2 regions of the Streptococcus caprae genome follow, and region 1 is predicted to be linked to the other one. Evidence: predicted binding sites of a transcription regulator. Region 1 holds the regulator's gene; the other holds the start of a gene.
The links. Region 1 encodes HrcA, which represses chaperone genes, less so after heat shock. Its sites were predicted from a motif close to TTAGCACTCNNNNNNNNNGAGTGCTAA; they were not measured.
Positions count from the first base shown of each region.

Region 1 (16,610 bases):
GTATGGTTAATATGGTAGCAGGCGCTTCCTTTTTGGACATAAATGATTTCGAGCTCTGGATGCCAATGGGATAGGATATCAGATGAGTTACTCGCTAGCGTGGTGTGGTAGCATTCATAGGAAAAGCCTGAAGGGTCGTCTTTGATAGGTTGATTCATGTAGCGTTCCTCCATTACTTCATTATATCATAAAGAAAGCAGTCCATTTTGAGGGATAGAAAAAGACCTGCAGATTTAGAAGCTGCAGGCCTATTACCGTTGTTATTTTTTAGCCGTAAGCTTCATATAGGTAGCATTGAGTGCCAAACCTATTAGAGCAAGAGCGATGGCCACGTAGAAAGCATTGCTATAGTTTCCATTGTTGGCAGCGGCCATTTGAACCGCTACGCGTGGTGCAAAGAAAGCAGCCAAGGAATACCCAGTAAAGACGATACCATAGTTGACACCTTGATTAGCTGGGCCATAATTTTCCATGACAATAGACGGGAATACACCCATAACGCCACCAAAGCAAAGGCCCAGCCCGATAATACCAAGAGCAAAGCCGAATTGACCAGGGATGAGGGTCAAAACGAGAAGGGCACAAGCAACGACTGAGAAGATAATCATGAGGGTTTTGCTCCGACCGATTTTATCAGAAACTGTTCCCCAAATGAACCGTCCGCTGGAGTTACTAATCGAGTAGAGGCTGACATAGAGTGCGGCAGTACCAGCACTTAGTCCGAACATGGATTGGCCAATTGGCGATGCTTGAGATGCGATCATCAAACCAGAGAAAGCCCCTACGAAGAACATTGAAATTATGACATAAAAGATAGGTGTTTTCAACATATCGGTCCAATTTTTGTTTACAGCACCACCACGAGCTTGTGCAGGTGGGGTCCAACCTTCTGGCTTGTAGCCTGCTGGAGCTGGCTTGATAAAGAGTGAAGCAATGAGAACGACGACAATGTAAGCTAAACCGATTGTTTTAAATGCAAAGCTAGCGTTGTGAGATTGGATGAGGTTGCTAGCAATTGGAGAAGCAAGTACAGCAGCAAAGCCCATACCTCCTGTAAGGATACCTGAAGCCAAACCACGTTTATCTGGGAATAGGCGAAGGGTGTTACTGAGTGCACCAGAGTAGGCAAACCCTTGTCCGAGCCCTGCCATCAATCCGTAGGTCACATACAACATACCTGGACTGGTGACATAACCTGTCAGATAAAATCCGATAGCAAACAGCAGTCCGCCAAGAGCGATTGTCCACTTGACATAGCCCTTATCTACCAAGTAACCACCTAAAATCATTGGGATTGGGCCGATTGCTGAGTTAATCGTAAAGGCCATCATAATCTCAGGCATGCTCCATCCTGTTTGTGCGCTTAAAGGTCCAGCAAATACACTAAAGGCATAAACGGCACCTGTACAGAGCAGAATGGCAGTGGAAGCAAAAATGACTTGCCACCGATTCAATTGTTTTTCCATAACAAATCCTCCTGATAATTTGTTTTGTTTTTCACAAGTAATATACCAAACCAGAAAAAGGGTGTCAATCTGATTTTCAGAAAAAAACAGGAAAATTGTTAAAAAAATCACAAAAAGATACAAAGGTCGGAAAAAATGATACTATTGTCTTAAATATACCGCTAATGTATTTACAAAAACCTAGATAATAGTATAATGGCATTAAAATAAAAATGTGAAAGAGGTAACAAACATGAAGTTAGTTGCTATTGTAGGAACCAATTCTTCGCGTTCAACCAATCGAAAACTGCTGAAGTTCATGGCTAGTCACTTTGTGGCAGAGGCGGATATTGAGATTTTAGAAATCAAGGACTTGCCCGCTTTTAATGAACCGGAAGACAAGACAGTACCCGCTGCAGTTGCGGCCTTTTCGGAGGCTATTTTGGCAGCAGACGGTGTGATCATCTCGACGCCCGAGTATGACCATACGATTCCAGCACCTCTAGCTAGCGCACTGGAGTGGATTGCCTATACGACACGAGCATTGGTCAACAAACCAACCATGATTGTTGGCTGCTCGCTTGGTTCTCTAGGGACATCTCGTGCACAAGCTCACTTGCGTCAGATTCTCGATGCACCAGAACTCAAGGCCCGTGTCATGCCAGGCACAGAGTTTTTCTTGGGGCATTCAGAGCAAGTTTTGTATGATGAAGGTCATCTGAACAATCCTGAAAAAGTCGCAGAGTTGGAAGAACATTTTAGTGAATTTATTGAATTTGTCACTTTGACCAACCAGCTAGTAAAGCCAGCAGATACCCATCGGAAAAAATCCTTTATTTGGGAAGAATGGCTTAAGGCATAAAAATATAGAAAGGAATACCGCATGAAATTGATTGGAATTGTTGGTACCAATGCCAACCACTCATACAACCGAATGCTCTTGCAATTCATGCAGCAGCACTTTGCCAAGAAAGCGGACATCGAGATTCTCGAAATCAAAGATATTCCGATGTTCGACGAAACCAATGACCAAACGGATTCGGCTCCAATTCAGCTTTTTAATGAAAAAATTACCGCAGCAGATGCCGTCATCATTGCCACTCCTGAGCACAACCACACCATACCATCTAGTCTGAATAGCTTGCTGGAATGGCTGAGCTTTAACATTCATCCACTGGCTGGCAAACCGACGATGATTGTGGGAGCGTCTTATGATGTGCAGGGTTCATCACGTGCTCAGCTTCATTTGCGCCAAATTTTGGATGCTCCAGGTGTGAATGCCGTTGTCATGCCAGGTTCTGAGTTCTTGCTGGGTAAGGCCCATCGTGCCTTTGACGAGGCTGGGAATCTTAATTCTCAAGGGACTATTGATTTCTTAGAATCTTGTTTCTATAAATTCTTGCGCTTTGCAGATATCACCAACCAGCTCAATGAACCAGAGAAAATCAGCTTTATCCCTGGAACCTATCAGGTGACAACAGTTGGTCACAATGGTGATTTGCCAATGTCTGTAACCTTGTCAGAAGAACGGATTGAAGCAATCAATATTGACTCATCTGGAGAAACCGGTGGGATTGCCGATATCGTCTTTACCCGTGTGCCAAGTGAAATCATCGAGGGACAAACCCTCAATGTCGATGCTATTTCAGGTGCTTCTGTGACCTCAAATGGTGTTTTAGACGGGGTAGCTCGTGCCGTTCGTCAGGCGGGGGGCAACCCAGATGTATTGCGTAGTCGTCCCAAAGCACCATCTGCCCTGGATAAGGAAGATAAGACTTACGACACAGACCTTGTTGTTGTCGGTGGTGGTGGTGCAGGGCTTGCCGCAGCGGCTCGAGCGCTTCAATGTGGCAAACAAGTCATTGTTGTTGAAAAATTCCCATCTGTTGGGGGCAACACAGTTCGTGCAGGCGGTCCTATGAATGCACCAGATCCAGCATGGCAAAATACCTTTGCGGCTCACCCAGGTGAAGACCACAATTTGCAAGAGTTGCATGATATCGATGAAGCGACCATTGACCCAGAGTTCTTGGACGATTTCCGTGCCCTCAAGGTTGAACTGGAAAATTACCTCAAAGATCCAACCTATCTTTTTGATTCAACGCTTCTTTATCGTATCCAGACCTATATTGGTGGGAAACGTAAGGACTTGCAAGGAAATGAAATTCATGGGAACTATGAATTGGTCAAAGTTTTGACAGAACGAGCGCTTGAGTCAGTTCGTTGGTTGGAAGATATCGGTGTCGAATTTGTCCGTGATGAAGTGACTATGCCAGTTGGTGCTCTTTGGCGCCGTGGCCATAAGCCAAAAGTGCCGATGGGAGTGGCCTTTATCTCTGTCCTTAAGGAATTTGTTCTAGAAAATGGCGGGATTATCTTGACCGATACACCAGTTAAGGAACTGCTGGTAACAGAGGGTGTCGTGACGGGCGTGAAAGGTGAAGGACGAAATGGTCAGGCCATCACCGTCAAGGCCAAGGCTGTTGTACTGACGACTGGTGGTTTTGGAGCCAACACCAAGATGCTTCAACAGTACAATACTTACTGGTCAGAGATTGATGACAATATTGCTACATCCAATACACCAGCCGTGACTGGTGATGGGATTCTGCTTGGTCAGTCTGTTGGGGCAGATCTTGTTGGTATGGGCTTTAGCCAGATGATGCCTGTGTCTGATCCAGTGACGGGCGCCCTCTTCTCTGGTTTGCAAGTGCCACCAGCCAACTTTATCATGGTCAATCAACAAGGGAAACGCTTCGTGGATGAGTATGGTAGTCGTGATAAGCTGTCTCAAGCAGCCATTGATAACGGCGGTCTCTTCTATCTAATTGCGGATGATAACATCAAGGCAACGGCTTATAACACTAGCCAGGAGAAAATTGATGCCCAAGTAGCAGCAGGGACACTTTTCCGTGCAGAAACACTAGAAGAACTAGCTACTCAAATCAATATTGAGCCAGCTGTCTTAGTTGAAACCATTACCAATTACAATTCTTATGTTGATGCTGGCTTTGACCCAGAGTTCAATAAAGGTGGCTTTGATCTGAAGTGTGTGCAGGCACCGTTTTATGCAACACCACGGAAACCAGCGGTTCACCATACTATGGGTGGTCTCAAGATTGACACACAAACTCATGTCATCGGTGAAGATGGTCGCATCATCAACGGCCTTTACGCAGCAGGCGAAGTTGCTGGAGGTTTACATGCGGGGAACCGTCTAGGAGGAAACTCTCTAACAGATATCTTTACCTTTGGTCGTATCGCAGCGGACACTGCAATTGCAGAGCATATTGTCTAAATGGTCGGATTGTCTCGGTCTTAAGATGTATTTTTAGCACTCTTGGTTAAAGAGTGCTAATTTTTGTGCTTTTTGGCTTGACACAGGGTGGAAAAGGGGTATAATTAAATCATGAGTTAGCACTCTAACACATCGAGTGCTAACATTACTAGCAGTCTGAGACGGCAGTTGCAAGAAGCTCTGCTATGGACCGCTAGAAACCATCGATGAAGGGAGTCCTTATGATCACCCAGCGTCAAAATGATATTTTAAATCTGATTGTGGAGCTCTTCACCCAGACCCATGAACCGGTTGGGTCTAAGGCGCTCAAGGAGTCCATCGCCTCCAGTTCGGCGACGATTCGAAACGACATGGCAATCTTGGAGCAATTGGGCTTGCTGGAAAAGGCCCATACCTCCAGTGGACGGATGCCGAGTCCGGCGGGCTTTCAGTACTTTGTCAAGCACTCACTCAATTTGGAGCAGATCAACGAGGAAGATGTCTACCGGGTAATCAAGGCCTTTGATTTTGAAGCCTATAAGTTGGAAGATATCTTAGCCAGAGCCAGCCAGCTCTTGGCAGACCTGACGGGCTATACGTCGGTTATCCTGGATGTGGAGCCCAAGCAACAAAAGCTGACGTCCTTTGATATCGTTCCCTTGTCCAGTCACGACGGCTTGGCTGTGTTGACCTTGGACGACTCGCGGCCAGTGACCGTTCAGTTTGCCATCCCCAAGAATTTCCTGCTGAGAGACTTGGAGCGACTGACAGAGCTGGTTCAAGAGCGGTTCCTCAACCAAAGTGTCCTTGACATTCACTATCGCCTGCGGACTGAGATTCCTCAGATTGTCCAGCGCTACTTTACCACCACGGATAACGTTTTGGATTTGATGGATTACATCTTTTCTAGCCTCTTTGAGGAGACGGTCTTCATGGCTGGTAAGGTCGCGTCGCTCAACTATGGCAGTCTAGAGACTTATCAGTTTTTGGACCATAGCCAAGCTGTTGCAGTCAGTTTGCGTCAGGACATGGACGAGGTCACCAAGATCCGAGTGGCGGATCACCCAGAGCCTGCGCTCCAGCAGGTGACGGTCATCAGCCATCCCTTCCCCGTTCCTTATCGGGGGCTGGCCCTGATGAGTCTGATAGGCCCAATTGACATGGACTATCGTCGTCAGATGAGCTTGATCAACGTTATCTCCCGTGTCCTCTTTATGAAACTCAGTGATTACTATCGCTATCTCAATAGCAATCACTATGAAGTGAATTAAAGACAAGGCTGAACAGAGAGCTCTGCTATTATAAAAAGAAGAAAGAGGTATACCCTTGACAGAAGAAGTTAAAGACGAGGTCCAAAATGAGGACCTGCAAGATCAGCCGGTTGTGGAGGAAGCTGAGAAAAAAGTAGAGGAGGCTCCTGAAAAATCGGAGCTGGAACTGGCTAACGAACGGGCGGAAGACTTTGAAAATAAGTACCTCCGTGCCCACGCTGAAATGCAAAATATTCAGCGTCGTAGCAACGAGGAGCGTCAGAGTCTCCAGCGTTATCGTTCTCAGGATTTGGCCAAGAAAATCTTGCCGAGCCTGGATAACCTGGAGCGTGCACTAGCAGTTGAGGGCATCAGTGAAGACGTGGCCAAGGGTATCAGCATGGTGCAGGACAGCCTCATCCAAGCCCTCAAAGAAGAAGGTGTCACAGAAGTTGCGGTTGAAGCTTTTGACCACAACCTTCACATGGCGGTTCAAACCCTGCCAGCAGATGATGACCATCCAGCTGACACCATCGCCCAAGTCCTCCAAAAAGGCTACCAACTCCACGACCGACTCCTTAGACCAGCTATGGTTGTGGTGTATAACTAGTCAATAATGATGGGCGTTAAAACGCCTCATCATTATACGGCAACCGCTATGGCGGATTGCCTAGACTCCTTACTAGTTCGATAGTAAAATGGTATCGATTTTGCTATCGAACGTCGCAATTACACTATACAATGTTAATAGCTAATCAAAAAAATAAATTTGTCCGAAATGACAGAAAACTAGGCGGTAAGTCAGAAATCTTTGATTTCGTCGACGCACTCCCGCAAGGCTGATGAGACCTTTCACAGTCCGAAGGACGAAGAAATGACCATCAGCTACTGCGAACTAAGAAATTACAGCGAGCGCATGCGAGCTGACCAAATGCTCTCTGCCGTAGTCAAAAGAAGATAACCGTTAGGTTATCTGCGAGGGAAAAATTGAGACCTTAGGCTCAATTTTTAGCCACGAGACACCAAAGGTGGCTACTGGTGTTCCGACTACTTAAGGAGAGCATGAAAGAAAAATTTAATTAAAAGAGGAAAAAACTATGTCTAAAATCATCGGTATCGACCTTGGTACAACCAACTCAGCAGTAGCAGTTCTTGAAGGAACTGAATCAAAAATCATTGCCAATCCAGAAGGCAACCGCACAACACCGTCTGTTGTGTCTTTCAAAAACGGTGAAATCATCGTTGGTGATGCCGCAAAACGTCAAGCTGTAACCAACCCAGACACAATCTTGTCTATCAAATCAAAAATGGGAACAGCTGAAAAAGTAGCTGCCAACGGTAAAGAATACACACCACAAGAAATCTCTGCCATGATCCTTCAATACTTGAAAGGTTATGCTGAAGATTACCTTGGTGAAAAAGTAACCAAAGCCGTTATCACTGTACCAGCTTACTTTAACGACGCGCAACGTCAAGCGACAAAAGATGCTGGTAAGATTGCAGGTCTTGAAGTAGAACGTATCGTTAACGAACCAACCGCAGCTGCCCTTGCTTATGGTCTTGATAAGACAGATAAAGATGAAAAAATCCTCGTCTTTGACCTTGGTGGTGGTACCTTCGACGTGTCAATCCTTGAACTTGGTGACGGTGTCTTCGACGTACTCGCAACTTCAGGTGACAACACTCTTGGTGGTGACGACTTTGACGACAAAATCATCGAGCATTTAGTTGCTGAATTCAAAAAAGAAAACGGCATCGACCTGTCTAAAGACAAGATGGCTATGCAACGCTTGAAAGATGCTGCTGAAAAAGCTAAGAAAGACTTGTCTGGTGTAACATCAACACAAATCAGCTTGCCGTTCATTACAGCTGGCGATGCTGGACCTCTCCACTTGGAATTGACCCTCACACGTGCTAAATTCGACGATTTGACAGCTGACTTGGTAGAACGTACCAAAGCACCTGTTCGTCAAGCCCTCTCTGATGCTGGCTTGTCAGCAAGCGACTTGGATGAAATCATCTTGGTTGGTGGTTCTACACGTATACCAGCGGTTGTCGAAGCTGTCCGTAAAGAAACAGGCAAAGAGCCAAACAAATCAGTTAACCCTGATGAAGTTGTTGCCATGGGTGCAGCCATCCAAGGTGGTGTTATCACTGGTGATGTCAAAGACGTTGTCCTTCTTGACGTGACTCCATTGTCACTCGGTATCGAAACTATGGGTGGTGTATTTACAAAACTCATCGACCGTAACACAACTATCCCAACTTCTAAATCACAAGTCTTCTCAACTGCAGCAGACAACCAACCAGCGGTGGACATCCACGTTCTTCAAGGTGAGCGTCCAATGGCTGCGGACAACAAGACCCTCGGTCGTTTCCAATTGACAGACATCCCTGCAGCGCCTCGTGGTATTCCACAAATCGAAGTAACCTTCGACATCGACAAGAACGGTATCGTATCTGTTAAGGCTAAAGACCTTGGTACGCAAAAAGAGCAAACCATCGTTATCCAATCTAACTCAGGCTTGACAGACGAAGAAATCGAAAAAATGATGAAGGATGCTGAAGCAAACGCAGAAGCAGATGCTAAACGTAAAGAAGAAGTTGACCTTCGCAACGAAGTTGACCAAATGATCTTTGCAACAGAGAAAACCATCAAGGAAACTGAAGGCAAAGGCTTTGACACAGAACGCGATGCAGCTCAAGCTGCCCTTGACGAACTCAAGGCTGCTCAAGAAGCCAACAACATCGACGACATGAAGGCCAAACTTGAAGCCCTCAACGAAAAAGCTCAAGCCCTTGCTGTGAAAATGTACGAACAAGCAGCAGCCGCTCAACAAGCAGCCGCAGGTGCACAAGGTGCTGAAAACACAAGCGCAGATAACGCAGGCGACGACGTCGTAGACGGCGAGTTTACGGAGAAATAAAACAGTCCTGTGGACTGTTTTATCCCTCGAGCCTGGAAACTAGGAGTGAGGGTAATAGGTAAGCTACTATGATGGTCTGCCTAGTAACATACAAACAAAGACTGACGTGGTCAGAGAACAATATATCGAAACCAGAGGTTGAACCCCAGCCTCTGGTTTTGAGAATAAGACAGAAATCGGTCAGCAAAGCTGCGATTTCGTTGTCTTATCTCCGCAAGGCTGACGAGGCTAGTCACAAGCAAAGGCGATGTGAACTGTCCGTCAGCTACTGCGACACATCTGTTGCTATAGAAAAATGTGTCGCTGAGAAAGATACTTTTCGCCATGGTGGAAAGTATATGACTCATGAATTGAATCATATACTCGGAAGTTTGAAGACTTTAGGCTTCAAACTTAGGTATGGAACTCCGTTAGGAGGTTGCTACCGTTCGCACCATTTCAGAAAAGTATCAATAAAAACCTAAAGGTAAAAAACATGAATAATACAGAATACTACGACCGCTTAGGTGTTTCTAAATCCGCGTCGCAAGACGAGATCAAGAAAGCCTATCGGAAATTATCAAAAAAATATCACCCTGACATCAATAAGGAAGCTGGGGCTGAACAAAAATATAAGGACGTCCAAGAGGCCTACGAGACTCTCGGTGACGAGCAAAAACGGGCCAATTATGACCAGTTTGGAGCAGCAGGAGCCAATGGCGGCTTCGGCGGTGGTGCAGGTGGCTTTGGTGGCTTTGATGGTGGTGGCTTCGGCGGTTTCGAAGACATCTTCTCTAGCTTTTTCGGCGGTGCTACAGGTGCTTCACGCAATCCTAATGCGCCCCGTCAAGGGGATGACCTTCAATACCGGATCAATCTGAGCTTTGAAGAAGCCATCTTTGGTATCGAGAAGGAAATCAAATACAACCGTGAGACAACGTGTCATACCTGTACGGGTTCTGGTTGTAAGCCAGGGACAAGTCCAATCACTTGTAGCAAGTGCCGTGGAACAGGGGTTATCAATATTGATACCCAAACACCGCTTGGTATGATGCGCCGTCAGGCAACCTGTGATGTCTGTCATGGCCGCGGCCAAGAAATCAAGGATCCTTGCCAAACCTGTCGTGGAACAGGTCACGAAGACGAATCGCATAGCGTTTCTGTTAAAATTCCTGCAGGTGTGGAGACAGGACAGCAAATTCGTCTGCAAGGTCAAGGTGAAGCCGGCTTTAACGGTGGTCCTTACGGAGATCTCTTCGTCGTTATCAGCGTACAACCTAGCGACAAATTCAAGCGTGATGGGTCAACCATTTACTATAACTTGGACCTTAACTTTGTTCAAGCGGCGTTGGGAGACACCATTGATGTACCAACGGTACACGGTGATGTAGCCCTGTCTATTCCGGCGGGTACCCAAACTGGTAAGACCTTCCGTCTCAAGGGTAAGGGAGCTCCGCGATTGCGCGGTAATGGCCAAGGTGACCAACACGTGACGGTAACAGTTGTCACTCCAACTAAACTCAATGATGCTCAAAAACAAGCCCTTAAGGACTTTGCGGCTGCTTCTGGTATGAGCGATGTCCATCCTAAGAAAAAAGGGTTCTTCGACAAGATGAAGGATGCCTTTGAGGGAGAATAAGTCTAATCAACCAATCTTCGTGTGGAGGTTGGTTTTTTATGATGACATGATTAGATATCTTATTCTGTACCCGTACAGTGATTCTTCTTTTTTCTCCTTTGTCTTCCAGTCCAGTGATACAATAGCTTCATGACACGATATAAAGCGATTATTTCCTATGATGGGACCTTGTTTTCAGGCTTTCAGAGACAGCCTGGGGAGCGGACGGTCCAGGAGGAATTGGAAAAAACCTTACAACGATTAAATAGTGGTCAGCCTGTCATCATTTTTGGAGCTGGACGGACCGATGCTGGCGTTCACGCTTATGGCCAGGTTATTCATTTTGATTTGCCCCAGGCTCGTGATGTGGAAAAGCTCCGCTTTGGTCTAGATACCCAAGCCCCAGAGGATATTGATGTAGTTTCTGTTGAGCAGGTGGCGGATGATTTTCATGCCCGCTATGATAAGCACAACAAGACCTATGAGTTTTTGGTGGATACGGGGCGACCAAAAAATCCCATGATGCGCCACTATGCGACCGCCTATCCCTATCCACTGGATTTGGATCTCATGCAAGAGGCAATTAAGGACTTAGTGGGAACCCATGATTTTACAGGCTTTACTGCGACGGGGACCAGTGTGGAAAATAAGATCCGTACTATCACAAGGGCAACTGTAGAACCAGAGGGAAGACCTAATATGCTGGTCTTTACCTTTACAGGCAATGGTTTTCTTTACAAGCAGGTTCGCAATATGGTCGGTACGCTACTCAAAATTGGGAACCATCGCATGCCAGTCTCTCAAATTAAAACCGTTTTGGAGAGTCGTGATCGAAACCTAGCTGGTCCAACTGCCGCAGGCAATGGCCTCTACCTCAAGGAGATTATCTATGACAAGTGATTACATTTTAGCCCTTTCAGGCAATGATATTTTTAGCGGTGGTGGCCTCCACGCAGACCTAGCTACCTATACGGTCAACCAGCAGCATGGATTTCTGGCCTTGACCTGCATGACAGCTATCACAGAAAATGGCTTTGAGGTTTTTCCTGTGGATACTGCCCTTTATCAGGCTCAACTCCAGTCTCTTAAAAAGGTGCCCTTTTCAGGCATCAAACTGGGTCTCTTGCCCAACGTCGAGGTCGCTGAAGTCAGTCTAGCCTTTGTCAAGGAACATGCGGGAATCCCTATCGTCCTTGATCCCGTTCTAGTCTGCAAGGAGACCCACGATGTGGAGGTGAGCAGTCTGCGGGCAGAGCTCCTCAAGTTCTTCCCCCATGTCACCATCATCACGCCAAATCTGGTAGAAGCTGAGCTATTGTCCCAACAAACCATTAAAACTCTGGACGATATGAAGGCAGTCGCTAAGCTCCTCCACAGTTACGGTGTCCCCAATGTGGTTATTAAGGGAGGGAATCGCCTCAGCAAGACAACGGCAATCGATGTTTTTTATGACGGGGAGACCCTGAAGGTCTTTGAAAGTCCGGTCCTTGACAAGAACAATACAGGGGCGGGCTGTACCTTTGCTTCAAGCATCGCCAGCAATCTGGTCAAGGGCTTGATTCCGCTTGACGCGGTTCGCGAGGCCAAGAATTTTGTCTACCAGGCCATCCAAGCATCCAATGAATACGGAGTTGTCCAATATGCAAACCACTAAAACCAAAGAACGTGCCCTTTTAGCGATTTTAACCGCCCTCTCCCTAGTCCTGGCCCACGTGATCCTGCCGACTCCTACGGGCTTTGTGACCTTGCTGGACGTCGGAGTCTTCTTCACCGCCTTTTATCTAGGAGGCCGTCAGGGGGCTATTGTCGGTGGCTTGGCTGGCTTTCTCATCGACCTGCTCCTAGGCTATCCCCAGTACATGGTCTTTAGTCTCCTCGCTCATGGTCTTCAGGGCTATTTTGCAGGTTTTTCTGGGAAAAAGCAGAGCCTGGATCTGGTTTTAGCCAGTCTTGTCATGGTCGGAGTCTATGCGGTTGCTGCCCTGGTTTTGGGTTATGGATTTCCAGCAGCAGTGGCCAGCATCCCGACCAACCTTGCCCAAAATCTCGTCGGTATGGCCCTCGGTTATGCCCTCTACCGTCTCCTCAAAGGCCGTCTGCCGTTCTAATGCTCAATAGGAGGTTATTATGACTCTTTCACATACAGAACTGGCCCAACAAACCCGGGTCATTACAGAAGATATCGTTGATCGCTCTGCCATTCAAGCGGGTCAGATTTTTGTTCTTGGCTTGTCGAGTTCTGAGGTCGCTGGCGGTGTTATCGGCCAAGCGTCTAGCCTGGAAATTGGCGAAATTATCGTCCAAACGATCTTAGAAGTCCTGACACCACGTGGCATCTATTTGGCAGTTCAAGGCTGTGAGCATCTCAATCGAGCCCTGGTGGTCGAAGAGGATGTGGCCCTCGTCAAGAACCTGGAAATCGTCAACGTCTTACCAAGCCTGCATGCGGGTGGTTCAGGCCAGCTGGCTGCCTTCAAGTACATGACTCATCCGGTCGAAGTGGAGGAAGTGGTGGCCCATGCGGGACTGGATATTGGGGATACCTCAATCGGCATGCATGTCAAGCGCGTGCAGGTACCCCTACGTCCCATCCAGCGTGAACTGGGAGGTGCTCACGTCACAGCCCTTGCCAGCCGACCAAAACTGATTGGTGGTGCGCGTGCGGAATATCAACAAGACCCAATCCGGAAATTTTAGGAGGCATGCATGTATCATTTGATTGCCTTTGACATGGACGGGACCTTGCTTAATAGTCATAAGGAAATTAGCCCAACTACGCAAGAGGCTATCCGTGAAGCTAGCCTGGCTGGGAAAGAAGTGGTCCTGTCAACGGGGCGCGCCTTGTCGGAATTAGCGGACTATCTGCCTGATCTTCCATGTGTGCACTATGGTATTTTGGCCAGCGGAGCGGTGCTCTGCGATTTTCAAAACCAAACCGTTCTGCAGAAAACTCCTATCCCTATAGATTTAGCTCTCAACCTTGCGACCTATGCCCGTCAGGGGCAGGTGATGGTGCTGGCTATGAAAGATGGCCAGGGCTACCTGCAGCGGTCTCACCTGGAGACGATTGAGCGTTTTCACGTCTCCCATTATCGTCAACTCTATGAGAAGACGGCTGTTCTAGTCGATAATATCTATGATTTTGTGGAAGAGCATGCTGGGGATTTGGAGAAAATCAACCTCTATCATCAAACAGCAAATGCTCGTGACGCTGGCTATGAGGTTCTCCTTTCGGACCGTTTAGCTGTGGTAAAAGCAGAGCAGTCAGGATTAGAATTCACGGCCGCCGGTGTCCACAAGGGAGCAGGACTCGATCAACTCTGTGACTTGCTAGGACTATCAATCGCAGCAACTATTGCTGTTGGTGATGCGGATAACGACCGTGAAATTCTAGTCCAAGCAGGTCTTGGCCTTGCTATGGGAAATGCTAGCGATGATATTAAAACTCTTGCAGATCACATTCTACCTACAAACGACCAAGACGGTTGTGTCAGAGCTATTACAGATTATTTGTTGCAGTGATTTTTAAAACTTAAAGTCCTAAGATATTGCATCACACAGGAGTTTCTTGCTCAGATTCATGAATATATGAAAACCACCCAGAATCAAAATTCTGGGTGGTTCTTTTAGTCGGTTGGCTGTTGTTCGGTTGCCAGTGGCCGTTCAGACAGGAGTCCCTGTCGCCTGAGGGCATCTTGGTAAAGGTGGTAGAAGTGGTAATAAATCTGTCCTTGTTTACCGTTCTGCGTTTGGATATCCACGCGGAAAATAGGCTGACCAGTCGTGCTGGTTCGAGCTCCCTGGATGATAGGTTCAGCCAAGATTTCAGGGAATTGGGGCACCTTACTTGCGTTGATTTGGGCAATGGTTTGGGAAATCTTGTCCAAGTCTGCATCCATTGGCACAGGCAAGTCAATCTGGGCCCGCATGGGCCCACGAGATAGGTTGCTGACGAGGGTGATATTGCGGTTGGGGATAAAATGAAGGGACCCATCCTGGTCACGAATCTGAGTGGAACGGATGCCGACGTCGGAGACGGTCCCAGTCACTGTCTGAATTTTAACCGTATCACCGACATCGTATTGCCGTTCCATCAGGATAAAAACGCCATTGACCACGTCTGTTAAAAAGCCTTGGGCACCAAGCCCGATAGCAAGTCCAGCGATTCCAGCCCCAGCGAGTAGACTCGAAATGGGGAGTCCAAGGATTGCCAGCACCGCATAAATCAAAATGAAGTAGAGGCTATAGTTCCATACGTTTTGAAAGAGTTTGGTCAGGGTCCGCTGTCTGGCTTCGCTACTAAAGGCAAAGGGGTCGGATTTAAAGTGGATTTTTTCAGCGACATGGCGGGTTAACCGCTTAAAAATACCCCAAACGATAATGAAGAGGACTAGATTGATACAGCGTGTGATCAGACTTAGTCCCAAAGCTTCCAAGTTTAAGGAATCTAAATAATGTTGAATATAGGTCATAAGGTATCCTTTACAGTAAACGTCAGTTCGATAGGTACTCTCTTAGTCTACCAAAAAAAGTTAAAATTGCCTAAAGTGAACTAATCAAAGAAAAGCAATGCCTATCAGCTCCATGCTCTGCTATTGTCCAAAAGCCTTAAAACCAAGAAATTTAAAGAAAATAGTTTGAAAAATACCTAAAATATGGTAAACTGAACTGTACTATAATTATTTAAGGAGAATGACATTCATGTCTGTATCATTTGAAAATAAAGAAACAAACCATGGTGTGGTGACCTTTACAATCGGTCAAGACCAAATCAAACCAGCCTTGGACAAAGTCTTCAACCGTATTAAGAAAGATATCAACTTGCCAGGTTTCCGTAAGGGCCAAGTGCCACGTCCAATCTTCAACCAAAAATTTGGTGAAGAAGCCCTTTACGAAGATGCCTTGAATGCCCTTCTTCCGGCAGCTTATGAAGCAGCAATTGCAGAGCTTGGACTCGATGTTGTCGCTCAACCAAAAATTGACGTTGTTTCTATGGAAAAAGGTCAAGACTGGACAATCACAGCTGAAGTTGTGACAAAACCTGAAGTTAAATTGGGTGACTACAAAGACCTTGCAGTTTCTGTAGATGTTACTAAAGAAGTAACTGATGAAGATGTTGATGCAAAAATCGAGCGTGAGCGCAACAACTTGGCTGAGTTGGCAATCAAAGACGGTGCTGCTGAAAAAGGCGACACAGTTGTGATTGACTTCGTTGGTTCTGTTGACGGCGTTGAATTCGACGGTGGAAAAGGCGACAACTTCTCACTTGAACTTGGTTCAGGCCAATTTATCCCAGGCTTCGAAGATCAATTGGTTGGTAGTAAGGCTGGCGATGAAGTGAAGGTTAACGTAACCTTCCCAGAAGACTATCAAGCTGAAGACTTGGCTGGTAAAGATGCCCTCTTCGTAACAACAGTTCACGAAGTTAAGGCTAAAGAAGTTCCTGCTCTTGACGATGAATTGGCTAAAGATATCGACGAAGAAGTCGAAACACTTGATGAGTTGAAAGCTAAATACCGTAAGGAACTTGAAGCAGCTAAAGAAATCGCCTTTGACGATGCGGTTGAAGGTGCTGCAATCGAGCTTGCTGTGGCAAACGCTGAAATCGTTGACCTTCCAAGCGAAATGGTTCACGATGAAGTTCACCGTGCTATGAACGAATTCCTTGGAAACATGCAACGTCAAGGTATCAACCCAGACATGTACTACCAATTGACTGGTACAACTGAGCAAGACCTCCACAACCAATTTGAAGCGGACGCTGAAAAACGTACGAAGACAAACTTGGTTATCGAAGCAATTGCTAAGGCTGAAGGCTTTGAAGCAAGCGACGAAGAAATCGAAAAAGAAATCAACGATCTTGCGACTGAGTACAACATGGAAGTTGCTCAAGTACGTAGCCTCCTTTCAGCTGACATGCTAAAACATGACATCGCTATGAAAAAAGCAGTTGAAGTGATTACAAGCACTGCAAGTGTAAAATAAGACAAATGAATGAAAGTCAGGACTTGGTCTTGGCTTTTGTCTTTTTGATAAAAGGCTATAAATACTTTGACGAAAAGGGAATTTTAGCGTAAAATAGTAAGGAATGATAAAAAAGGAGAACTGCCTTGG
Region 1 is NZ_JBHRZV010000027.1:810-17,419, reverse strand. It holds gene ACFORF_RS03530 (helix-turn-helix domain-containing protein) at 1-158, opposite strand, end outside; gene ACFORF_RS03525 (L-lactate MFS transporter) at 261-1,466, opposite strand; gene ACFORF_RS03520 (NADPH-dependent FMN reductase) at 1,699-2,307, shown strand; gene ACFORF_RS03515 (flavocytochrome c) at 2,329-4,743, shown strand; gene hrcA (heat-inducible transcriptional repressor HrcA) at 4,965-5,993, shown strand; gene grpE (nucleotide exchange factor GrpE) at 6,049-6,582, shown strand; gene dnaK (molecular chaperone DnaK) at 7,070-8,899, shown strand; gene dnaJ (molecular chaperone DnaJ) at 9,375-10,517, shown strand; gene truA (tRNA pseudouridine(38-40) synthase TruA) at 10,647-11,396, shown strand; gene ACFORF_RS03485 (bifunctional hydroxymethylpyrimidine kinase/phosphomethylpyrimidine kinase) at 11,386-12,150, shown strand; gene ACFORF_RS03480 (ECF transporter S component) at 12,137-12,604, shown strand; gene ACFORF_RS03475 (TIGR01440 family protein) at 12,624-13,193, shown strand; gene ACFORF_RS03470 (Cof-type HAD-IIB family hydrolase) at 13,203-14,018, shown strand; gene ACFORF_RS03465 (mechanosensitive ion channel family protein) at 14,123-14,968, opposite strand; gene tig (trigger factor) at 15,198-16,481, shown strand; gene rpoE (DNA-directed RNA polymerase subunit delta) at 16,607-16,610, shown strand, end outside.

Region 2 (16,610 bases), on a different contig from region 1:
TGCAATTTCGTGAAGGAATCAATTGTCACTTCACTCCCTAAATAGGTAATCGTTACTGGTTTAAGTGTAGAAGCCTTGTCAATACGTTCTTGGAACATAGCCTTCTTGAAGGCTACCCAATCAGTATAGTCACTTCCGAAGACACTGTCAAAGATAATCTTATCCGTCGGTAGAGCTACATCTTTTTTGTACCAGCTACTGTAGATAGTTGACCCTTGAGCAGTTGCTTCATCAGCTAGCTTATTAGAAACATAAGGAAGGAATCCATCCTCATATCCCTTGGCAGCCAAGAGTTCCCAAGCCATTCGACGGAAACTGATATCACCCGGAATACCATTCTCATTTGTCAAAGCAGAATAGAATGGTGTAAAGAGGCCGATACGATAATAACCGTTATGGTTTAAGGTTTGGTCTCCTGTACCGCTATAATAGTCTCGTCGTCCAATGATACTTTCATCCACTAGGCTTGTCCAGCTAGTCAATTTAGCGGCTTCTTCGTCTGTTAAGGAACTATAGACATTTTTGGCCGTCGCATTAGCATTGGTACCAGATGCTTCATAGACATTTTCTAACTTCATAAAGAAGGCTTTCTTAGCCGCATCCCCAAGAGCAATAACTGAATTTGCTTCCGCATAATCCATCAAGTAAGTTACATCAAATGAACCATGCATGTACTCTTGAAGATCTTCAATAGTCTTGAAGCGTTCAGGACTAACCGCCTGGTAACGGTTCGTGGCGTCAGCACTTGCTGTATAGTCAAACATCGTATTCAAGGCTAGGATGCTCGTTGCAGCTCCTGCTGATTCCGGTGCCTGGAGGAGTCCTGTTGGATAGTACTCAGCTCCTGCTCCCGTCCGTCGACCAAAGCCACCAAGGAAGAAATTACTATCCAAGTTGTGCACCGTTTCATGACTGAAAAGTGACAGACCATAGTTTGTTAAGAGACTACTGTTAAGTAAGTAGGTAACATTACCCCAAGCCATCGCACCAGCACTATCTTTAGTATGATAACCACGTTTTTGGGTTAAGCTGCCTGAAGGTAAATCTCCAACAATCGGTCCAAAGAAGTCTTGAACAGCTTCATTGGTGTTGGTATAGCCATAGCGTGAGAGGTAGGTGCCAGTTGAGTCTGTATAAGCTTCCCAGGCAGGGAGCACGCGAATCAACTGCTCTCGCTTTCCTTCTGGATTCATCCGATACCACATATCAAAGAAGTCAGCTTGGCGAGTAGAAGCATTATCAACCAAGGCCTTGACACGTGAAATTTCAGAAGCATATTTAGTAGGGTCTGAAGTCTTCAAGCCGTCCACATCAAAGTACCGATCAAACATACCATAAGTCAGACTAGTCATGTTGGAAATGATATAGATACCCTCATCGGCAGTCAAGAGTGGTAAAATACCGTTTTGCTCTGAGGCCGTCTTGACCATGCGGTTGTATGCCGAAACATCAACGTCAGGACGTTCTTTTGAGACTGTTTCTGTAATATAAGCCTTAGATGTTGCCTTGAACCACTCGCTATCACTAGCATAGTTTGTGAAGGTCTTTCTAAAGTCTGTCAATAATTCAAAGAGGCTGGCTTTGCCTGAGTTAGCTTTAAAATTATTAACATAAGTGGTGACGTTATTAACAGGCTGAATATTGGTGTACCCTTTTTTGGCTAATCCAACGAGCCACTCCAAAGTATCAACAGGCTCACCATAGAAATCTTGGTGGTAGAGCATCAAATCCTTGGCATTAAATGTTTCAAAATCAATATTGTACCAGCGGTTGACATAGGCCAATCCTAACATCAAGAGTTCTTTATTGTCTTCAACATATTTTGCCAGGTCTTGGTTAGCGGTTGCGATAATATTTGAAGTTGCAAGAACGCTTGGTAAAATCTTATCAAGGTTAGCCTTGACCTCAGCATAGGATTCTTTGAGGAAGAGCTTATCCATCAAATCTGCAACAGTCTCACTACCTTTATCCTTACCAAGTTTCGTCAAATTAGTCTCAGAATAGTAATCAAGAGCTGCCAAACTAGCCTTGACCTGATTTACAATTGTCTGGTAGTTGGTCGTCATTTGATTTGGAGTATAGATAAGGTCAGTCCCGTCAATCGTATACTCAGCAATAGCTGTATTTTTGAAGTCTTCCTTATAGGTTAACTTCAAGTATTCCACCGAACCATCAGCATAGTGGACCATAAGCTTATTAATTTTTGACTTATCACCAAAATAATCTGAGACGACTTTATCATCAGACATCGGCACCACTTCAAGAATTTCTGTTGTTGCTAATTTGCCGGATGTAATCAGATTTCCTTGATGAACTATAAATTCTTTATTGTAGAGAGGCAGGAGTTTTTCTGTGTTCTTATACTTAAGTGTATTAGCAGCTTCATAAGCTGAAACAACACTATAATCGACATCGTATTTCGCATAGTTAACCTTACTATCCTCTAAGGTCACTGTAAGTTTCATAGCATCAACTAAAGCTTGAGCTTCCGCAGACGTCTTAGTTGTCGGAGCATTGTTGCTTGAGGCCGTTACCGTATCAACAATCGCAACCGTATTATCCATCGAATTAGCACTACCGACCGTTCCAATAGCAGAGCGTCCATTGGTTACATTAACAGCACTAACCGCATTCCGGAGAGTCGCATTAGCATTCGTCGTTCCAAGGATACCACCCACCTGGGCCGATTCTTGTCCAGTATTGGTAACAGAGCCTCTCGCATAGACATTTCTAATCGTACCGTCCGCAACTTTCGTGTTAGTATCCGCTGCACCTACAACAGATCCGACACGGAAAACTTGAGGATTATTGGACGCATCTGCTGTAATCTCAACATTAACTTTAGCACCGTCAATGGTACTGTTCTTGTCAAGATAACCAACGATACCACCAGTAAAGTTGTAATTATAGTAAGTCGTAGTCTTGATCGTGCCATCAAATTCAACTTGCTCAAACTTAGTATCCCGTGCACGGTAAACCAATCCACCGATAGCTCGGTCACCTGTAAGCGTTCCTTGCACAGCTACATTTTTAATAAGGCTTGAACCGGCAACCCCTGTCGTCTCACGCGCTAAGGCACCGAAGTTTTGAGTATTGGTGATATTAACTTCCTTAAGGTCTAAATCCTTAATGACAAAGGCTCCAGTCAAGTTTTCAAAGAGCGGTGCTACTATGCCGCTGATTGCATTGTTGTTTCCAAGTAAGGTTCCCGTAAAGTTTCCAGCGATATAGCTAGTTGCTCCACTAGCAAGCGTATACTTACTTGCATCAAGGTCAGCATCAATTTCAAATGTCCCCGTTGGATTTGCCGTGATTGCAGTCACCAAGTCTTCAAATGTTCGATACTTACCACCGCTGGATGGAAGGAATTTCTTAGTATAGAAGGTAAAGTCTGCCTGGTTTTCGTCACTCACACCCTTATATTGAATGAGTTCTGGCGATGTTGCCACAACCTTGTAGGCAGCTTTGCCATTGTATGTATCTTCCGTAATAGAAGAAACTGCTAAATAAATATCCTTTTGTTCTGTTGAAGTTATTTTTACATAGTAATCAGAAACAGGATTGGTTATTTCAGTCATCTCATCCTGCTTAACATAGCTACCATCATCTTGCTTGAGATAGAGATCAGCAGTTGTCACATGTTTTACTTCAACATGTTTGTAGTCTAATTCAAATGGAACTTCACTGATGACTTCGGACTGCTCCCCTTGACCTAAGTCGTACTTGAGAGTTGTTCTTAAGGTATACGGCACAAACCAGTCCAGCCCACTCAAATCAAAGTCATCAAAACTTGTCAGACTAAGGGTTTTAACGACTGCACCTGTCGTCTTATCAATCACTTCTATTGTTGCACCAGTGTAAGAAGATGTTGGATCTGTTAAATCATAGTTTAAAGTTATACTTCTATCATCATCATTTTCAACTAGGCTAGCAAGGCTTAGGCTTGGCTTTTCCTTATTGGCAACAACATCAATAGTCACATCTACAAGATCTGTCGAACCATCTGTGTAGGTCACAAGAACTTGCCCTTTAAGAGCTTGTCCAGCACTTGCCGTACTAGGTTGTGTTGCCCAAGAGTAACTTGCAACATTCGTGAGATTAGTCGAATCAATACTAGCTTCTGCTTTTGGCGTTTCCCCAATCTTCACGGTCTGCTTGACAGCTTTAGGCGTTTGCTTCTCTGCTTCCTTGACTTTCGTCCCAATTGTGATGACAGTGTCCACAGCTTCCTTGGTCGTCTTACGACTAACGGTTGGATTTGCTTGACGAACACCTTTTATGGTCTTGTAGACTGTTGTAACTTCAACTTCGCCATCTGTGCCTTCAACCACGGATTTGTAATCTGTGTATTGATTTGGGTCCTCAATTGTTTTCGTTCCATGGGCAACGATTTCCTTGCTCGTAACAGTTTCAGTTCCTTCAATCGGCTTCGTTCCTACTTTTATAATAGTCGGAGTAGCTTCCTTTGTGACTGTTTCAGTTACATTTGGATTTGGTTGACGAACGCCATCGATGGTCTTATAGGTTGTCGTAATCGTCTTTTCGCCTACTGTTCCTTGGATTGTCTCTGTTTCACCTAGCCAAAGGGTGTCGTCATCTTGCTTCGTCTCTGTTGGAGCAATCTCAACGGCCTCAGTCACAACTTCTGTGCCTTCAACTGGAGTTGTAGTGTTCTTTTTAGTTCCTTTGGCAACAATCCGTGGAACGGCTTCCTTAATGGTTTTCTCGGAAATAACCTTGCCATCTTGCACCGTTTGCTCCACAAGACCATCTTGACCAGCTTGGACTTCTTTTTCCTGACCTTCTGGCAGGGTAGAATCATCTTGGTAAGTTGTTGAATATGGCACTGCAACTTGTACAATTGTTGTCTCAGGTTCTACTTTTGTACCACGTCTGATAATTTGTTTGAGTGGCTCTTGAATCATCTGACTGGACACTAATTGGCCATCGAGGTAAGTATTCTGACGAACCCCTGCCACCCCTGCTTGAACAACAACTTCTTCACCGAGAGGCAAAGTATCATCGGCCAAATATTCTGTATCAAAATCGACAGACTCTGTAGTCGTCGTTTCCACCGGTGTTGTTGGATCCGATGATTTTGTCCCGCGTTTGATGATTTGTTTAACTGGTTCTTGGATAATCTCACTAGAGACCAATCGACCATCTAAATAAGTATTTTGACGCAAACCATTGTTACCAGCTTGAACAATGACCTCTTCGCCCAAAGCAAGTGTGTCATCGGTATGAATCTCAGTTTCAAATGCGACTATCTCAGTGGTCTTTGTCTCAACTGGTTGCGGAGTTTCCTTTGTTCCACGAGTGATGATTTGAGAAATAGGCTGACGAACAATCTCTTCACTCGTTAGCTTTCCATCTGTGTAGGTTAAGCGTTTTTGCCCTACCACACCTAATTGACTGACCGTTTCTGTTCCAACTGGTACTGTCGGGTCATCTTGATAAATCGTCTCATACGGTATTTCTTGAATAACCGTTGAAATAACTGGCTCTGTTTTTGCCTCTGTGGTCGTGGTAGTCTCTGTTGTACTTGGAAGGGTTGTTGTCTCTGTTGTAGAAGCCGAGACTGTTGCGGTACTTGACGTTGTCGTTTCCGTTGTGGCTGTCGTCGTACTTGATGAAGTTGCTTCGGTTGTGACAGCAGTCGTGCTTGTTGACTCTTCTTCCGTTGTCGCAGGGATCGCTTGTGAAACACTTGAAGTCGAATCATCTCTAGTGCCCTGAGTCGTCGTTGCATCTGGTTCATCAACTAAAATATAACCGATAAACTCATGGTTAGGAATTGTTTTAATAGTCTCAGGAATTGTTTGACCAACCTGCATCGTGAAAGTTTCGTCATAAGACGCTAAAGCTCCACCACCAAGGGCTGAAACTGAAATAGCTCCTGTTGTCGATAATAAGATGATACTAGTGACAATTGGCTTTTTCTTACGACTGACTAAACTGACACCCACTAACAGTAAACTAATTCCAGCACCAATCATCAACCCATTATCAAGTGAGCCAGTAGCTGGTAAAGTATTGGTTGGCCGATAGACCATGTAATAGGAGTCATAAGCACCTACAGATTTAGTCGGAAGTTCTTGCTGAATTAATTTTTTTTCTTGATTGGTCAATTCTGACTCAAGAACATAATGATAATCAAAGCTAGAACTGGTCTGGATTTGACCATTTTCCAGCGCATGGACTAATGGTTGAGCCACACCAAAAGCACTCATCCCAATAACTGTCGAGGCAACGGCAATTTTTAATTTTCTAATAGAAAAACGTAATTGTTTTTCTCTCCAATTCATAAACATTCTCCTAACTTTTGCTTTTTCTCTAGCTCATTCTATCACAAAAAGCCCGTTTCATCTAATGTTTTTATTCTCTTTTTAAACAAAAAAACTTGAATAAACAAACATTTTGATAAATAAAAACATCTCGACCCTATAGAGAAGATTCGAGATGTCTGATAATTTTAATTAAATAAGATAAGAAAATCTCAAGGACTTATTTTATCTTTTTTTGTCACTAAAATGTCCTTAATACCCCATACCACCCATTGGGTCCATACCGGCCGGCATAGCTGGGGTGGCTGGTTCTGGTTTGTTGGCCACAACTGCTTCTGTGGTCAAGATGAGGCTGGCAACAGAGCCTGCATTTTGCAGGGCAGAACGGGTCACCTTGACAGGATCAATGATTCCTGAAGCGACCATGTCTACCCACTCGCCTGTTGCAGCGTTGAAACCTGTACCTGCTTGGCTGTTTTTGAGCTTGTCGATGACGACAGAACCTTCGTAGCCTGCGTTGGCTGCGATTTGACGGACTGGCTCTTCCAAGGCCCGCAGAACGATATTGCGGCCTGTAGCTTCATCACCTTCTGCTTCCAGGGCAGCGACTTTTTCGATGACCGTCACAAGGGCTGTTCCCCCACCTGCAACGATGCCTTCTTCAACTGCAGCACGGGTTGCGTTGAGGGCGTCTTCGATGCGGAGTTTCATTTCCTTGAGTTCGGTTTCTGTTGCGGCACCGACTTTGATAACTGCGACACCGCCAGCCAACTTAGCCAGGCGTTCTTGGAGTTTTTCCCGGTCAAACTCGGAAGTCGTTGTTTCCAATTGAGACTTGATGAGGTTGGCACGGTTGGCAATGGCAGAGCTGTCACCAGCGCCTTCCACGATGACGGTGCTGTCCTTGTCCACTGTGACACGCGCAGCTTGTCCCAACGCCATCATAGTCGCATCCTTGAGGTCCAAGCCGAGATCCTCAGTAATGACAGTACCGCCTGTCAAAATTGCGATATCCTCCAACATGGCCTTACGGCGGTCACCAAAGCCTGGCGCCTTAACCGCAACCACATTGAACGTTCCACGGATCTTGTTGAGGACAAGGGTTGGTAGGGCTTCACCATCTACATCATCTGCAATGATGAGGAGTGGACGGCTGGTCTTGAGGACTTCCTCAAGCAGGGGCAAGATGTCCTGGATGTTTGAAATTTTCTTATCGGTGATGAGGATGAATGGATTTTCCAAATCCGCCACCATCTTCTCGCTGTCGGTCACCATGTACTGAGACAGGTAGCCGCGGTCAAACTGCATGCCTTCCACGACTTCGAGTTCTGTCTCCATTCCACGTGACTCTTCGATGGTGATCACACCGTCCTTGCCAACGCGTTCCATGGCTTCAGAAATGTACTCGCCGACCTTTTCAGAGCGAGAAGACACCGCCGCAACCTGGGCAATGGCTTCTTTGTTGGCAACGGGCTGAGCGATAGCTTTCAACTCTTCTACCGCTGTCGCAACTGCTGCTTCAATCCCGCGGCGAATACCGATTGGATTGGCACCTGCCGTCACATTTTTCAAGCCTTCACGGACAATTGCTTGGGTCAATACTGTTGCAGTCGTCGTTCCGTCACCAGCGATATCATTGGTTTTAGAGGCTACTTCGGACACGAGTTTAGCACCCATGTTTTCAAAGTGGTCTTCCAGTTCGATTTCTTTGGCGATGGTCACGCCGTCATTAGTGATGAGCGGTGAACCAAAAGCCTTTTCAAGGACCACATTGCGGCCTTTAGGGCCCAAGGTTACCTTAACAGTATCTGCCAAAATATCCACGCCACGGACCATGGCCTCACGGGCATCTGCTGAAAATTTGATTTCTTTTGCCATTTGCTACCTCTTTCTAGTTTACAATCGCGATAATGTCTGCTTCACGGACAATTGATACGGTGTCATCTCCATCCTTAACCTCGATACCAGCGTGGCTTTCGACCAAGACGGTATCGCCAACAGCTACGCTAGGTGCCACCAATTCACCTGTCAGGGTGCGGATGCCCTCCCCGATGGCAACAACAGTTGCTTTTTTCGTAGCCTCACGGCTAGCGCCTGCTAGGACAAAGCCTCCTGCTGTTTGTTCTTGTTTTTCTTCAAATTTTACGACCACACGGTCGCCTAATGGTGTTAACATCAGATTCCTCCATCATTTGATAACTCTGGAAAGATGCCTACATCTCCTCCAGGCCTTGTTAGCACTCTATACTTATAAGTGCTAATTCATACCTCTTATTCTAGCACTTGGTCAGAAATAGTCAAGAAAAAAGTTGGTCAAAATATCGCTCTGCTATTTTCCAAAAATCACAAAAAGCCAGACCCGTAAAATCTGACTTTCCTATAAATTAGAGTCGATCGGAATTCATGTGCCCAATCTTAGAACGGCAATTCCTCCTCTTCGAGAACCAGGTCTGCCAAATCATCAGCGACTGTATTCTCACGCATGGCTCGCTGGGCCCGGCTCTCCAAAAGCTGGAAGCCATGACCAAGAACTTCGGTCACGTAGTGAGTTTGACCATCTTTTTCATAGCGACGCGTCCGCAATTCACCATCAATGGATAACAAACTCCCCTTAGTGGCATAAGATGCTAGAGTGTCAGCCTGCTTACCCCAGAAAACAACGGGCACAAAGTCGGCATCACGCTCACCGCTCGCTGACTTAAAGCGACGATTCACAGCCACAGTACAGCGGGTAACATTCTTGTCAGATGGGGTCTTGACCATCTCAGGTGTCGCTGTCAAGCGACCAATCAAAATAACTTTATTTAACATTTATTTACCTCCTGTCTTATTATTCGTAAGGGAAGGTATTTTTAACAATTTAAGATGATTTTTTTAACAATTTTTTGCAAATCAAATCTAGAGAGTCCCAACTAACCTTGTTCAAAGCGGTTTCAAATGGTATAATGTCCATATTCAAAACGAAAGCGAGGACAGAACTTATGCTAAAAATGAACAATACAGTTACCCTATTCGTCTCCATAGGAAGACAGGTTACTCCTCGCTAAAACGGATTTCCTGTTTTCCTCTCTCTGCCTTTTGGCCTCTCTCAGAAAGAGCTTGACTCTTTCACGAAAGGAAAACAATGTCCATTACTTCATATCTTTTACGTTGTCGCAAGCAGTCCTTGATTGTGCTTTTTTGGATTGCTCTTAACTCTCTCTGTGTTCTTGGAAACGGGCTAGCCAGTGCACAGGCCTTGACCAGCCTTGTCAGTCTCAATCTGTCGACTTTTCTATTTTGGTGTGGTGTTCAATTAGTGGTGAATCTCATTTGGATGGTGCAGATTAACTATTCTAATCCAGCCAAGGAAAAAGCCATTCAAGAAATGAACCAGCTCATGCGCTCTGACTTGACCAAACGCTTGGGTGGCCCCAGTCTTTCCGATTTTCAACAGCAGAGCCAGGAAACCTACGTCTCTTGGCTAACCTACGACCTAGAAACCATTAACGACATGGGGTTTGAGGTCCTAGAATACATGCTCAGCCAGGCCTTCAATATTCTCTTAGGGGTCGGAACCCTGATTGTGTACCACCCTAGTTTTCTGGTATCTATCTGCTTATTTGCAGGTTTGATGACCCTCATTCCCAAGCTATTTAGTCAGGCATTAGCTGAAAAAGCTGTGGACTTTACGCAAAAAAATGAGGCACTCATTCACCAGATTAGCAATCGCCTAAGTGGCTTTCGGATCCTGCTTGGTGCCAACAAATTAGACCATATCGAACAGACCATTCTGCACAGTGGAGACCAGTATGCCTCCAGTAAAATCAGCTATGCCAAGACGTTCGGTCAGATGATGGCCTTGCAAAACGGCACTAGCTTTATCAGCCAAATCGCTATGATTGTGCAGGCAGGTATCCTCTTTAGTCTCCATTTGGTTCCGATTGGCAGTGTATCCAGTGCTCCTTATTTTGCTTCCATTATTTTTGCAAGTCTAACCGGATTTTTTGCCAATTATGCCGAACTTAAAAACTGCCAGGCGATTTTTGACAAATGGCAGAGCTTAGAAAATTCTCGTAAGAGTTCTGGACAACCAGCGACCTTTCAGCAACAAGTAGAGCTAAAGCAAACTAGCCTCATCTTTCCTGACCAAGCTACACTTTCACTCCCTGACCTTGTCGCAACCCCAGGTCAAAAATTGGCCCTAGTCGGCCCATCTGGCTCAGGTAAATCCAGTCTACTGTCTCTCTTACTCAAAGAACGAGTCCCAGAAACAGGACAAGTCACTTGGGATACCGCCGATAGCCAACAGTTATCCGAGGATAGCCTGCATGACCTGATAGCGCTTGTTCCACAAAGTCCTTATCTCTTTGATGACAGCTTACGCTATAATCTCACGCTGGGGCATGCCATTTCAGACAATCGTATTTGTAACATACTAGACCAGCTAGGTTTAACCGATTGGAGGGCTCAGCTTCCAAAAGGCTTAGACAGTTTCATCACTCAAAAAGAACTATCTGGCGGGCAAGCCCAACGTCTCTGTTTGGCACGTGCTCTACTGGCAGACAAGCCCATCTTATTGCTGGACGAGGCGACATCAGCTGTCGAACCTAGCCTCCGCCAAACCATCGAAAATCAATTATTATCTCTAGACAAAACGATTTTCATGGTAACCCATCACTTGACTCCAGAAACCGAAAAACGTTGTGATACAGTCGTTCGGTTTTCCGTTTAATCTACTAGAAAAGAGGCCTTCATGCCCAATATTGACACCTACCGTGAGATGCTAGCCCAACCTTGGGGGAAGATTCAGTACGAGATTACCCTGGCTCAACTGGCTCATATCAAGGGACTAAACATACTTGATTTTGGGGCTGGTTTTGGGATAGTTAGTCAATTTCTGTCCAAACACAACACCGTTACAGCTGTCGAGCCCAATGCTGAAATGCTGTTTGCCGATGAAGCACAAACTTTCACCAAAATCCTTGGCTCCCTAGAAAAGCTAGATAATATAGCAGATGAAACGTTTGACCTCATCTGCTGCCACAATGTTCTGGAGTATATTGCCCCTGATGAACGTCCGCTTTATCTAAATGCCTTTCGTCGCCTGCTCAAGCCTGGTGGTCAATTGTCCATCATCAAGCACAACACGGTCGGTAAGGTCCTGCAAAGTGTGGTCTTTTCAAATGATGTGGACACCGCTCTGCAATTGCTCAAGGGCGGAGACTTCAAGAGCCTATCTTTTGCCCAGGGCAAGACCTATGACATCGCAGAGCTGGTCGAGATAAGTCAGCTGGCACTCGAAGATTATCAGGGCATTCGTACTTTTTATAGTCTGCAACCCAATACTTTTAAAACAGAGGCCGACTGGCTGGAAAAGATGACCACTATTGAACTCGCCGTCTGCAATGAAAAACCTTATAAAGACATCAGTTTTCTACAGCATGTCTGGTTGAGAAAGGAGGAAAACGAATGTTTATCTGTCAAAAACTAACGCGGAAAATCCCAAATGTTCCTTTCTAAATACACCAAACTAGAAAGGAAAAACTAATGCAAACAGCCTTACACAAAAAATTACAGACCCAAGAAAACTACAGCTCAGAAGAAATTCGTTGGTTGCTAAATCACATTGGAGACCCTGACGCAACTATCCGTGATGAATTGGTCTACCAGAGTTTTAATCATGCCTTGTTGGAGCAACGAATGGCACTGGGAGATTTCCAGTGGTTGGTCCACGAAGTACTAGAGCGTGACCTCCTCTTCTTCCGACAAGAAGAACAAGGATAAGCTACTTTGACGCGCTCCTTTACTGCTCTGCTATTGGCTCTCATAATAGACGTTGACCAACAAGGCGACTATGTTTACAAGTTGACAGAAGATCAGCGACAGTGGATTTTTTCCGATGCCATTCGTTACCTGCATACAGAGACGGATGCCACAGGCTGGTCAGAAGAGTTTGGTTGGGCTCATGCCATCGCCCACGGCGCAGACTTACTACTTTTTACAGGACTTCACAGTGCCTTTCCAAAGGAGCGAATGCCACAAATTTTGGAAGCCATTCTAAAGGTTCTCCATCAGCAGACAGCTGTCTTTTCTGCTGGGGAAGAAAAACGGTTGGCCCGTGTCTTGGTCCAACTCTTATATCTGAGAAATTATCAAAAGACCAGCTCTGCCATCGGCTACAAAATAGCCACTTTCCAGATGAAACAGCACAAGAGTACTACTCCTATCTCAACTTTGAAAACATGCTCTTAGCCATCTACTTTGAGCTTGACAGAGAAAAAGAGCTCTCTCAAGGCTTAAAAGAACATCTCTCTGCACTCATTCATTGCTGAACACCACAAAATCGCCCAGGTTTTTCCCTGAGCGATTTTTCTTTTTACTTGTCTTATGCTGTCCAATGTTTGTCCGCATCAAAGGCTTGACCGGCAACAGCATCTGCGGATAATTCGATAATCCCACGGACTTGTGGTGCATTTGGCAGTTGCAATTCACGCGCACTGCAGAGCATACCAAAGCTATCTTCCCCTCGGAGCTTGCCAGGGAAAATCAAACTTCCATCTGGCATCATAGCACCTGGTAGGGCTGCCACTGTCTTGAGGCCCTTAGCAGCATTTGGCGCACCGCAGACGATTTGCACCGGACTATCTTGACCAATTTCTACCTGACAGATATGCAGGTGGTCACTGTCTGGGTGGTCCACCATCTCAAGAATTTCTCCCACGACCAGAACTGGGCCTTGGTTGGCTGTCAACTGCTCTGTAAAACCTTCCTTGGCCAACTCAGCGTTGAGGGTTGCTACTTGCTCTTCTGACAAAAAGACTTGCCCTGCTCCTCCAATGGCAAATAGTTTTGATACATCAAAGATGTTCCAAGCCAAGGTCTTGCCCGCTTCGTCAAAGACACGGGCAACACGCCCCTTGCGCTCCACATCACGCTTGATGTCCTTGGTATCCTGCAAGATGACCATGAGAACATCTCCAACCTGTTCCTTATTATACGCAAAAATCATGACTCTCTCTTTTCTATTTAAAATTTTTCAAAAATGCTGTAATCTCAGCCTTGGTTTTACGGTTGCGATCGACGAAACGTCCGACTTCCTGACCATTTTCCAGGACAATAAAACTCGGAATCCCCAAGACACTGTAGGCCTGACAAACATCCATAAAGTCATCCCGTTCCACTTGCACAAAACGAAACTCCGGATTCTCGGCTTCAATCTCGGGCATGACTGGCAGGATAAAATGGCAATCCGGACACCAATTTGCCGTAAAAAACAGAACCTGCTTGCCAGAAGCCTGAATCTGCAGGCCTAAATCATGCTCATCTTTTGGAAAATACATGCCTACTCCTCCACCTTATAATCAATTTGCCCCTTCTTGGCCCTGAAGGTAAAGGTTACATCGTCCTCAAAAACCAGCCCACCAATCATGACATCCATCTTGGCATTGTAGCTGGTCACATAGAGGACCTTAATCGCGCCCATGGGCTCAAAAAAGGTACGGACCTCCTTGAGACGGTCTTCCTGTTTTTCTTGATCGTGAACCTGCTTGGTATGGCCGACAAAAGCAGCTAGTCCCAAAGCACTAAGAATCCCCGTAACCAGCGCAAATTTCTTCTTTTTCATCTTCATGTCTCCTATTTTACCATAAAATTGCCAAAATCCTCCCTCATTATGCTAAGTTTTGCTATAATAATACTCACAGAAAGGACGGTTGCTAGAGCGAGATAAGATTGAAAGCTAGCAACCAGGTGAGACAGATGACAGCACTTTTTGATAAGATTAAAACCCTAACCGAACTTGATGGCATTGCAGGCTATGAGCATAGCGTCCGTGACCATCTTCGCCAAACCATCACGCCCCTCGTTGACCGCGTAGAGACTGACGGCCTTGGAGGGATTTTCGGGATTCGTGAACACCAGGACAGCCAAGCCCCTCGCATCATGGTCGCTGCCCATATGGACGAAGTTGGCTTTATGGTGACTGCCATCAAACCCGACGGTACCCTTCGTACGGTCAGTATCGGCGGTTGGAACCCGCTCGTCATCAGCTCTCAGCGCTTCACCCTCTACACCCGTACAGGCCAGGCTATCCCTCTAATTTCAGGCTCTGTCCCTCCTCATTTTCTCCGTGGAGGTAATGGCGGAGCTAACCTACCTGCCGTCGAAGACATTATCTTTGACGGTGGCTTTGCAGACAAGGCTGAAGCTGAAAGCTTTGGTATTTTGCCCGGTGACATCATCGTCCCTCAGTCTGAAGCCATCCTTACCGCCAACCAGAAAAACATCATCTCAAAGGCCTGGGACAACCGTTTTGGTGTCCTCATGGTGACAGAACTCCTAGAAAATCTTAAAGACCAGCAACTCGGCCACACCCTCATTGCAGGTGCTAACGTTCAAGAAGAAATTGGCCTGCGTGGAGCTCATGTTTCAACAACTAAATTCGACCCTGAACTCTTCTTCGCAGTTGATTGCTCGCCTGCTGGTGACGTCTATGGTGACCAGGGTAAAATCGGCGACGGAACTCTCTTACGTTTTTACGATCCAGGTCACATTATGCTGAAGAACATGCGTGACTTCCTCCTGACCACAGCTGAAGAGACTGGTGTTAAATACCAGTACTACCCAGCCAAGGGTGGAACAGATGCTGGTGCTGCCCACATCAAAAATCATGGTATCCCCTCAACAACCATCGGGGTCTGTGCCCGCTACATCCACTCCCATCAAACCCTCTACGCCATGGATGACTTCCATGAGGCCCAAGCTTTCCTTCAAGCCATCGTGAAAAAGCTAGACCGTTCTACAGTTGACCTTATCAAAAACTATTAAGTTTAGAAAGGAGGGGGACTCCTCCGTTAGTTCCTCCTATCATTATTCCTATGAAAATCGGATTTATCGGCATCGGTAAAATGGCTGGCGCTATCATCACAGGCCTAAAAGCCAGCAATTTTGACATCATCATCTCAGATCGAACCGTCGCATCTAGTCAGGACAAGGCTGAAGCTCTTGGAGTAGCCTACGCCAAAGACCATCAAGATCTGATTCAACAAGCTGACCTAGTCGTCATTGGCATCAAGCCACAGATGCTGGAAAACTTGTTTGGTGAGTTAGCCATCAACAAACCTATCCTCTCTATGTGCGCTGGTGTCAGCCTTGACAAATTGGCCTCCTTAACCAACTCAAACCTACCAATCATCCGCATCATGCCCAATCTCAATGCTCAGATACTCAAATCAACAACTGCCATCTGTCGGAATAAACAGGTGTCTGACCAACTATTTGAGATTGCCCAAAGCATTACAAATGCCTTTGGGACAACCTTTATTCTCCCAGAAAAAGACTTTGATGCCTTTACTGCCCTAGCAGGGTCAAGCCCAGCCTACATGCTGGCCTTACTTGAAGCCTTTGCCATGGCAGGTGTGAAACACGGTTTTACCAAGCAAGATGCCATTGCTATGGTAACCCAAACCATGGCCGCAACAGCGGAGAATCTGCTGCTATCTGACGACACCCCGACTAGCATGATTGATAAGATTGCCAGTCCTGGTGGGACAACCATCGCAGGTCTTGTCGACCTAGAAAAAACAGGTTTCGCAGCCTCTGCTATTTCTGCCATCGAAGCCACTATCGAAAAATCCAAAAACTTTTAAACGTAGCCAAAAACGCCTCCCACTTCGAAGGCGTTTTTCTGATATCAACGATCTGGCAATAATGTCAACAAGAGACTCGTCATCTCCTCAGGGCTCTCCTTCATCCCATTAACCAGCCAGGTTTGATAATAACCAAAGAGGGCATTGGAAAAATAAGCTGCTCCATAGATCAGTTCCTGATCATCTAGATGTTTAAGTTTGCGGAAACGCTTGGCATCTTGGATGATTAGTTGCCTAAATTTGGCAATAAAGTAAAGCTGGATTTCAGATGTTCCATTGGGGCTGAGGAGACTAGCAGCAAGCGGCTCTTCCTGTAAAAACACAAAGGCCAACCGAAAAATCTCCCCACGTTCAATCTCCTGTTGAGCAAAAATCCCTTCCAACTGGTCAAAAATCCTTGCCTGGTACTGCTCAATCAGATCATACTTATCGTGAAAATGCGTGTAAAAACCACCCCGACTAACACCTGCTAGTCGAGCGATTTCTTGGATCGTAATCTGGTTGAAATTTTGCTTACTTAAGAGTTCAGACAAAGCCATTTCTAACTTACGTCTAGTCTGATGCTTGCGATTATCTGCCATTTTTACACTTTTTGACAATGTGTCAAAAAACCTTTCCTTTGTCTTGCATTTCACTAATGGATTCGTATAATAGCTATTATACCAAAATCATCTAGAAAGAGGCTGCTCTTATG
Region 2 is NZ_JBHRZV010000049.1:168,661-185,270, reverse strand. It holds gene ACFORF_RS07145 (ZmpA/ZmpB/ZmpC family metallo-endopeptidase) at 1-6,308, opposite strand, end outside; gene groL (chaperonin GroEL) at 6,540-8,165, opposite strand; gene groES (co-chaperone GroES) at 8,179-8,463, opposite strand; gene ACFORF_RS07130 (single-stranded DNA-binding protein) at 8,703-9,098, opposite strand; gene ACFORF_RS07125 (ATP-binding cassette domain-containing protein) at 9,412-11,001, shown strand; gene ACFORF_RS07120 (class I SAM-dependent methyltransferase) at 11,023-11,760, shown strand; gene ACFORF_RS07115 (hypothetical protein) at 11,817-12,053, shown strand; gene ACFORF_RS07110 (DUF2785 domain-containing protein) at 12,060-12,521, shown strand; gene ytpR (YtpR family tRNA-binding protein) at 12,655-13,278, opposite strand; gene ACFORF_RS07100 (thioredoxin family protein) at 13,292-13,609, opposite strand; gene ACFORF_RS07095 (DUF4651 domain-containing protein) at 13,612-13,893, opposite strand; gene pepA (glutamyl aminopeptidase) at 14,028-15,095, shown strand; gene proC (pyrroline-5-carboxylate reductase) at 15,146-15,916, shown strand; gene ACFORF_RS07080 (TetR/AcrR family transcriptional regulator) at 15,961-16,497, opposite strand; gene ACFORF_RS07075 (YhgE/Pip family protein) at 16,608-16,610, shown strand, end outside.
Region 2: groES (co-chaperone GroES) is a predicted target of HrcA. The motif match lies at 8,522-8,548, and genes of this name have one in related genera.